Regions from separate parts of the Martelella sp. K41-7 genome, predicted to be linked through region 1. Evidence: predicted binding sites of a transcription regulator. Region 1 holds the regulator's gene; the other holds the start of a gene.
The links. The regulator PhoB, encoded in region 1, activates phosphate uptake and scavenging genes when phosphate is short. The targets are predictions, from matches to a motif close to TGTCATNNANCTGTCAT.
Positions count from the first base shown of each region.

Region 2: the regulator PhoB is predicted to act here: its motif matches at 1,743-1,759, upstream of AC0L7L_RS05860 (bifunctional 2',3'-cyclic-nucleotide 2'-phosphodiesterase/3'-nucleotidase).

Region 1 covers NZ_CM147867.1:4,280,221-4,284,121, reverse strand. The annotation lists gene AC0L7L_RS20265 (carbohydrate kinase family protein) at 33-959, opposite strand; gene AC0L7L_RS20260 (orotate phosphoribosyltransferase) at 1,034-1,729, opposite strand; gene phoB (phosphate regulon transcriptional regulator PhoB) at 2,008-2,691, opposite strand; gene phoU (phosphate signaling complex protein PhoU) at 2,723-3,436, opposite strand; gene pstB (phosphate ABC transporter ATP-binding protein PstB) at 3,477-3,901, opposite strand, start outside.
Region 2 covers NZ_CM147867.1:1,225,673-1,229,573, reverse strand. The annotation lists gene AC0L7L_RS05875 (PadR family transcriptional regulator) at 1-343, opposite strand, end outside; gene AC0L7L_RS05870 (Lrp/AsnC family transcriptional regulator) at 596-1,081, shown strand; gene AC0L7L_RS05865 (GNAT family N-acetyltransferase) at 1,062-1,649, opposite strand; gene AC0L7L_RS05860 (bifunctional 2',3'-cyclic-nucleotide 2'-phosphodiesterase/3'-nucleotidase) at 1,826-3,814, shown strand.

The DNA of each region.
Region 1 (3,901 bases):
CGGGCAAAGCATCCACAAACCTGTCGATCAGTTCAAAGCCCAACCTCATGGGCATAGGGCGGATTGGCGCCGGCGCGGGAAACCGTGACGGCGGCAGCCTTTGCGCCGAGCGCCAGTGCATCTGCAATCGCCCCGGGGGAAAGCGAGCGCACCTTCTCCTTTGTCAGCAGGCCCGCGATATCAAAGGATGCAAGAATACCGGCGTCGAAGGTATCGCCGGCGCCGACAGTGTCGACCACCGCGACCTTTTCACTCGGCACCTCGACCTTGTGCTCGGCAGTGTAGCCGATTGCCCCGTCCGCGCCGCAGGTAATCACCACGAGGCTTGCACCGGCTGTGATCCAGTGACGCGCCTTGTCATCGAGCGAACCTTCAAGACCGAACCAGTCGAGATCCTCATCGGAGAATTTCACGATATCCGATTTGGCCGCCATGCGTTCGATCCGCGCCCTGTGACTGGCAGGATCGGTGATGAAGGTCGGGCGGATATTGGGGTCAAGCGAGATAACACGGGCGTCCGCCTCGCGCATCAACAGCGCCTCATAGGTGGAGCCGCAGGGTTCGGGAATAAGGCTGATCGCGCCGAAATGCATTGCCGAACAGCCATCGCCAATGGCCGGCAGATCATCCTCGGTGATCATCCGGCCGGCTGTATTCTCGTCATAGAAGGCGTAGCTGGCCGAGCCATTGATCAGCTTGACGAAGGCAAGTGTGGTCGGCCGGTCGGATAGTGCGACGAGGGAATGATCGACCTTCGAGGCATCGAGCTTTTCGCGGATGATGTCACCCATCAGATCGGTGGAGATGCCGGAGAAGAACCCTGTCGGGCGGCCGAGCCGGGCCAGCGCGACCGCGGTATTGCAGACCGCGCCACCGGCATAGGGGGCAAAGGCCGGTTCGCCCTTGTCGGTCTCGCGCGGCAACATGTCGATCAGGGCTTCACCACAGCATAAAATCATCATTCTCTCCCAATTCCGGTTGCGCGTCCGCTCACCGGGAGCGGACGCCTATAGCAAGGGGCCCTCAGCGCCTTTCAGACGATCAGTTCCTGAAGCCCGCCGCGCGCGCGCGACCAATCCATCGGATGATCAAGGAAAGTGCCGACAGCTTCAAGCGTTGCCTCGTCTGCAAGACCATCCTTACGCGCGACGTTCAGCACTTCCTTCCAGGTCGCGATGTAATGGAGGTTAACGCCGCCCTCGCGGAAACGTTTCTCCGCCTCGCCGAAAATCCCATAATAAAACAACGCCATGCCATGTTCCACCACACCGCCGGCTGAACGGATGGCATTGATGAAGTTGAACATCGACCCACCGGCGGTGGTCAGGTCCTCGATCACCAGAACGCGCGCACCCTTCGGCATATGCCCCTCGATCTGCGCATTCTTGCCATAGCCCTTCGGCTTCTTGCGAACGTAGATCATCGGCAGTTCAAGCCGGTCGGCAAGGAATGCGGCAAAGGGAATACCCGCAGTCTCACCACCAGCCACGCAATCGAACTTCTCGAAGCCAGCATCGCGCAGCACCTTGGCGGCGGCGAAATCCATCAGCGTGGAACGAATGCGCGGATAGGAAATCAGCTGCCGGCAATCGATATAAACCGGGCTGACCAGACCGGAGGCAAGCTTGTAGGGCTCATCCGGCGCAAAATGCACCGCTCCGATTTCCCACAGCATGCGGGCCATCAGCTCCCCCATCACTGCGGGCTCCACGAAACTGGCTCTGCTCATCGCAACAATCCTCTTTATCCTGTGGCCTCAAGAGACCAGCGTTCCGGGATGCGGAAGGATGCATCACGGGAAAAGCGGGTCTTGTCGGCGCTGCCGCCTGCCGAGCGGCCAACCAATCCGGTTGTCCAATTGGACAATCACGGCGGAAAAATCAATCGTCGACCGGTCGATTCAACACATCCGGGCAGCATGCCAATACAGCATAGACCAACGTGGAATGGCTGCAATGACGGATATTAAATCGTTTAGAAAATCTTTTTTGACGCCGCTAGCAGCGTTTAGACCTCCATCGAATATCCCGCTCCGCGCACGGTGCGGATCACATCCGGCATCTGCGAGAAATTGAGTGCCTTTCTCAGCCGGCCGACATGGACGTCGACGGTGCGCTCATCCACATAAATATCGTGACCCCAGACACCATCGAGAAGCTGGGCGCGGGAAAACACCCGGCCGGGCGACGTCATCAGAAACTCCAGAAGCCGGAACTCCGTCGGGCCGAGCCGCACTTCGCGCGCCTTGCGGTGGACACGGTGGGTCTCGCGGTCAAGCTCGATATCGCCGCATTTCAGCACGCTGGAGAGCACTTCCGGCCTTGCGCGGCGGAGGATCGCCTTGACCCGCGCCATCAGCTCCGGCGTGGAAAACGGCTTGACGACATAGTCGTCGGCACCGATCGCCAGACCGCGTATCCGTTCGCTTTCCTCGCCACGCGCCGTCAGCATGATGATCGGCAGGCGTTCTGTCTCCGGCCGCATTCTGAGGCGACGGCAAAGCTCGATGCCGGAGACCCCCGGCAGCATCCAGTCGAGCAGCAGCAGATCGGGAACCCGCTCCTGAAGCCGGATCTCGGCCTCGTCGCCGCGCATGATGGTTTCGACCTCATAGCCTTCCGCTTCGAGATTGTAACGTAGCAGGACGCTGAGTGCTTCCTCGTCTTCGACAACTGCAATTTTCGGCACCATTGGACGTCTATCTCCCTGATCTCAAATGGCTTCAGACATCATCGGAACCGACGGCAGCAGAGTTGTCGTCCTTGGGACGTTCTCCCTGGGGCTGGGCGCCGGTGGCAATGTAGTAGATCATTTCAGCGATGTTGGTGGCATGGTCGCCGATACGCTCGATATTCTTGGCGCAGAACAGAAGATGCGTGCAGGTGGTGATGTTGCGCGGATCTTCCATCATGTAGGTCAAAAGCTCGCGAAACAGCGAGGTATAGATCGCATCGATCTCGTCATCGCGCTCGCGGATCGAGTTGGCCTTGTCGGCCTGGCGCGTTGTGTAGGCGTCCAGCACTTCCTTGAGCTGCAGCAACGCCAGTTCCGACAAATGCTCGATGCCGTGCGCTAGCTTGCGCGGAACGCCGGTGCCCTGCACAGAGATCACCCGCTTCGCGGTGTTCTTCGCCATATCGCCAACGCGTTCCAGATCGGCAGCGATGCGGATCGCACCCATGATTTCGCGCAGGTCCGCAGCCACCGGCTGACGACGGGCGATGGTCACAATTGCCTTTTCACCGATCTCACGCTCGGCCTCGTCCAGTGCGAGGTCGTCCTTGATCACCTTTTCGGCAAGCTCGGTATCGGTATTGACGAGGGCTGAGACCGACTGGCTCACCATTTCCTCCGCCAGACCGCCCATTTCGGAAATCCGGCGCTGGAGGTATTTCAGTTCGTCATCGAAAGCCGTCAGAATATGCGAGGGGGCCATGTTTAATCCTTCCTTGGCGTGAGCGTGCGGCAACCGCCCCTCAGCCGAAACGTCCCATGATGTAATCCTGGGTACGCTGATCCGCGGGATTGGTGAAAATCGTATCGGTACTGTTTTCCTCGACCATATGACCGAGATGGAACATCGCGGTGCGCTCGGACACGCGCGCGGCCTGCTGCATGGAATGGGTCACCATCACAATGGTGTAGTTCTCCGCAAGATCGGAAATCAGTTCCTCGACGCGGGCTGTCGCGATCGGATCGAGCGCGGAACAGGGTTCGTCCATCAGGATGACTTCCGGGCTGACGGCAATGGCGCGGGCAATGCACAGCCGCTGCTGCTGGCCGCCGGAAAGGCTGGTGCCCGGCTCGTCCAGCCGATCCTTGACCTCGTTGAACAGCCCCGCCTTGATCAGGCTGGTCTCGACGATCTGATCGAACTCGGTGCGATGACGGGCAAGGCCGT
Region 2 (3,901 bases), 1.3 Mb from region 1:
TGTTGCCATCGGCTTCGGCCACCACATAACCGCCGTCCTCGAGATAGGAAAGCGTAGGATAGATCACACCGGGACTCGGTGAATAAAAACCGCCACTCAACTCCTCGATTGCCTTGATGATTTCATAGCCATGGCGCGGCTCGTCGGCGATCAGCTGCAGCACAAGAAAGCGCATCCGGCCATGGCCAAGAAATCGGCCCATGCGGCCACCGCCATCCTCGTCGCCAAACCCGCGCCTGCCTCCGCCACCGCGGGCTCCGTGGCTCGGTCCCCGCCCCATGGCGAAGAGCGCCCGCACATCGCAATTGCGTGCATCGTAGCACTTGCCAAAATGGTCATACATGCCAAGACTTCCTTTAGTCATGTTTTCGATATATCGAAATATAGATCGATTTCCTCAAGACGCAAGGATTTCGATATATCTAAAACATGTTTTGTCCTGAATTTTACGATCGACGCTACCGATGCCACTCCTGCGGCCCCTTATGTCGCCGACAATACCAAACAAAGTTTCCTTGCTTGCAATGACTTGTGCTGGCGCGCAAACAGACTATTATTCGAAGAAGAGCAGCAAAATTCGCAGGGAGTTCGAAAATTGGACCTGGACGATATCGATCGTGCGATTCTGAAGGCGCTTCAGAACAATGGCCGCATCACCAATGCGGAGCTCGCGGAAACCGTGGGCCTCTCACCGTCCGCTTGCTCGCGCAGGCTTGACCTCCTGGAAAAAAGCGGCGTGATCGAGGGCTACACCGCCAAGATCTCGCCCGAGGCGCTCGGATACAAGATGACAGCGCTTGTCCACATCTCGCTGTCCGGCCAGTTCGCCCGTACGCTCGCCGAATTCGAAGAGGCGGTCAGGCAGTGCCCGAATGTAATCGTTTGCTACATGGTTTCGGGCGCATACGACTATGTACTGCGCGTGGCAGCGAAGGATCTGAAGGATTATGAGCGCATCCACCGCGACTGGCTTTCCGCCTTGCCGCATGTTGTCCAGATCAACTCATCCTTCGCGCTTCGCCCGATTATCGAACGCCTGAATGTCGATGTTGACGAGGCGTTTAGCGCTGCGCCGGTTTGACCATCAAAAGCCAGTTCCCGCCATCGGCCCGCCAGTCAGGCGCAGTTACCAGCGGCTGGCGCGCCACCTCCTTGAAGCCGAGCCGTTCATAAAAACGTCTGGCGGGGGCGTTGGCATCCGATACAATCAGGCTGATGGCGCTGTCACCGCAAATCCGGTCTGCCTTGTCCAACAGAACCGAACCAAGACCGCGACCGCGATATTCCGCGTAAGCCGCCAGCACACGAAGATAGTATGTACCTGCCGCCTGCCGCTTGAGTTCGCGCAGCGGCGCGAGAACAGGATGATCGCCGGCGCAGATGCTATGCTGAACCTCATTTTCAAGAGGATAAGCAATCATCAGCGCCGCAACGTCAGACCCGAGCGTGGCGACCGTACCATTGGTCCAGGAAATCGCGCCGTCTTCCCGCGACGCGCTCTCGCGCCCGGCCTGCCATGGATCTTCGGCACCGCCCTCAAGCTGGGCCCAGCACCAGAGCGGCAGACCGTGTGCAGCAATATTGATCAGCCGCACCATGTCCGGCACATCCTCGCGGGCCGCATTGCGGATCGTGAAACTGGTAACCAAACGTCTCTCCCGTATTGACGGTCGGCACGCCCTCCGAATAGCCTGCCTCCGTTTCATTTAATCGGCATAAGGTTGGTGCTCTTTCACACCCGATGTCAACCGCCTGTCACAGGACGGTGCGAAGCGGTACTCGTGTTCCCACATTTTCCGCGCAAGCGATGAACCCCGGAGCTATCATGTCCACGCACATTCTCTTGCCTTCGATATCACGCCGCGCCCTAATCAAGGGCATGTCCGCCGCATCGGCCCTGATCGCACTGCATCCCTTCGCCGCAAGAGCGGCAGGCAACCAGGCGCATCTGAGACTGATGGAAACAACTGATATCCACGTCAACGTGTTCCCTTACGACTACTATGCCGACAGGCCCAATGACACGATGGGGCTGGCGCGCACGGCCTCGATCATCGACGCCATCCGCGCGGAGTCTGCCAATTCGATGCTGATCGACAATGGTGACTTCCTTCAGGGTAACCCGATGGGCGACTATATTGCCTATGAGCGCGGCATGAATGAAGGCGATGTTCATCCGGTCATCAAGGCCATGAACGTGCTCGGTTATGATGTCGGCACACTCGGCAATCACGAATTCAATTATGGCCTCGATTTCATGCTCAAGGTCGTTGGTGGTGCCAACTTTCCCTTTGTCTGCGCCAACCTGACCAAGGGTAGCCTTGCCAACGATCCGCGCAATGACGAACTGATGTTCGCCCCCTATTTGATCAAGGAAAAGATGATCAATGATGGCGCCGGAAATAAAAGCCCGGTCAAGATCGGCTTCACCGGGTTCGTTCCACCGCAGATCATGGTCTGGGACGAAAAGAACCTCGCCGGCAAGGCCAATACCCGCGATATCGTCGAAGCAGCGAGGGCCTGGGTGCCGGTGATGAAAGAGGAAGGCGCCGACATCATCATCGCCCTCTCCCATTCCGGCATAGATGGTACCGGCCCGTCGGAACTGATGGAAAATGCCTCGCTCTATCTCGCCGGCGTTGATGGCATCGACGCGGTCTTTACCGGCCACCAGCATCTGGTCTTCCCCGGCCCCACCGATTTCCAGGGCATTGCCGGCGTCGACCCGGAGAAAGGTACGCTCCAGGGCAAGCCCGCCGCGATGGCCGGTTTCTGGGGCTCGCATATGGGTCTGATCGACCTGCTTCTGGAAAAGGACGGCAGCAGCTGGAAGATCGTCGACTTCTCCACCGAGGCGCGTCCGATCTATCATCGCACCGAGGACCGCAAGGTCGTCGCCGACGTCTCATCCGACACCGCCGTTATCGCCGCCGCCAGCGCCGATCATGAGGCAACGCTTAAATATGTCCGCACCCCCGTCGGCAAAACGTCGGCAGCACTGCAGTCCTATTTTGCGCTCGTAGCCGACGACCCGTCCGTCCAGATCGTCTCCAAGGCACAGATCTGGTATACAAAGGACATGCTGAAAGACAGCGAATACAGGGACTTCCCCGTGCTTTCCGCCGCAGCCCCGTTCAAGGCCGGCGGTCGCGGCGGTCCGGACTACTATACCGAGGTCCCGGCCGGCGACATCGCCATCAGGAATGTCGCCGACCTCTATCTCTATCCCAACACCGCCCGCGCCGTGCTGATCAACGGCGCGCAGGTGCGCGAGTGGCTGGAAATGTCGGCAGGCATGTTTAACCAGGTTGAACCGGGTGCCAAAGACGCACCGCTCCTGAACCCGGATTTTCCATCTTACAATTTCGATATCATTGACGGCGTGACCTACAAGATCGACCTGTCGAAGCCGGCGCGTTATGCCAAAGACGGCAGCCTCGCCAACCCGGACAGCCACCGTATTGCCGACCTTTCCTTTGACGGAAACCCGATAGACCCCGAACAGCAATTTGTGGTGGCGACCAACAATTACCGGGCCGGCGGCGGCGGCCACTTTCCTGACATCGATAATGACGTCGTCGTCTTCGTCGGCCCCGACACCAACCGCGATGTAATCGTGCGCTATATCGTCGATCAGGGCACCATCAACCCGTCTGCCGATTTCAACTGGAGCTTCGCGCCGATGCCCGGCACCACGGCGATTTTCGAGACCGGACCGCGCGCGCAAACCTACATTGTTGACGTCAAGGGCGCAAAGATCGAGACCGCCGGCGACGGCGAGAACGGCTTTTCGCTCTACCGGGTTGTTCTTTGAGAACCGACTGCGAAGAAAACTGATGATGCACAAGGGCGGGCTTCGGTCCGACCTTGTGCTCTCAGAGCCGTTCCGGCTGGTGAAGAG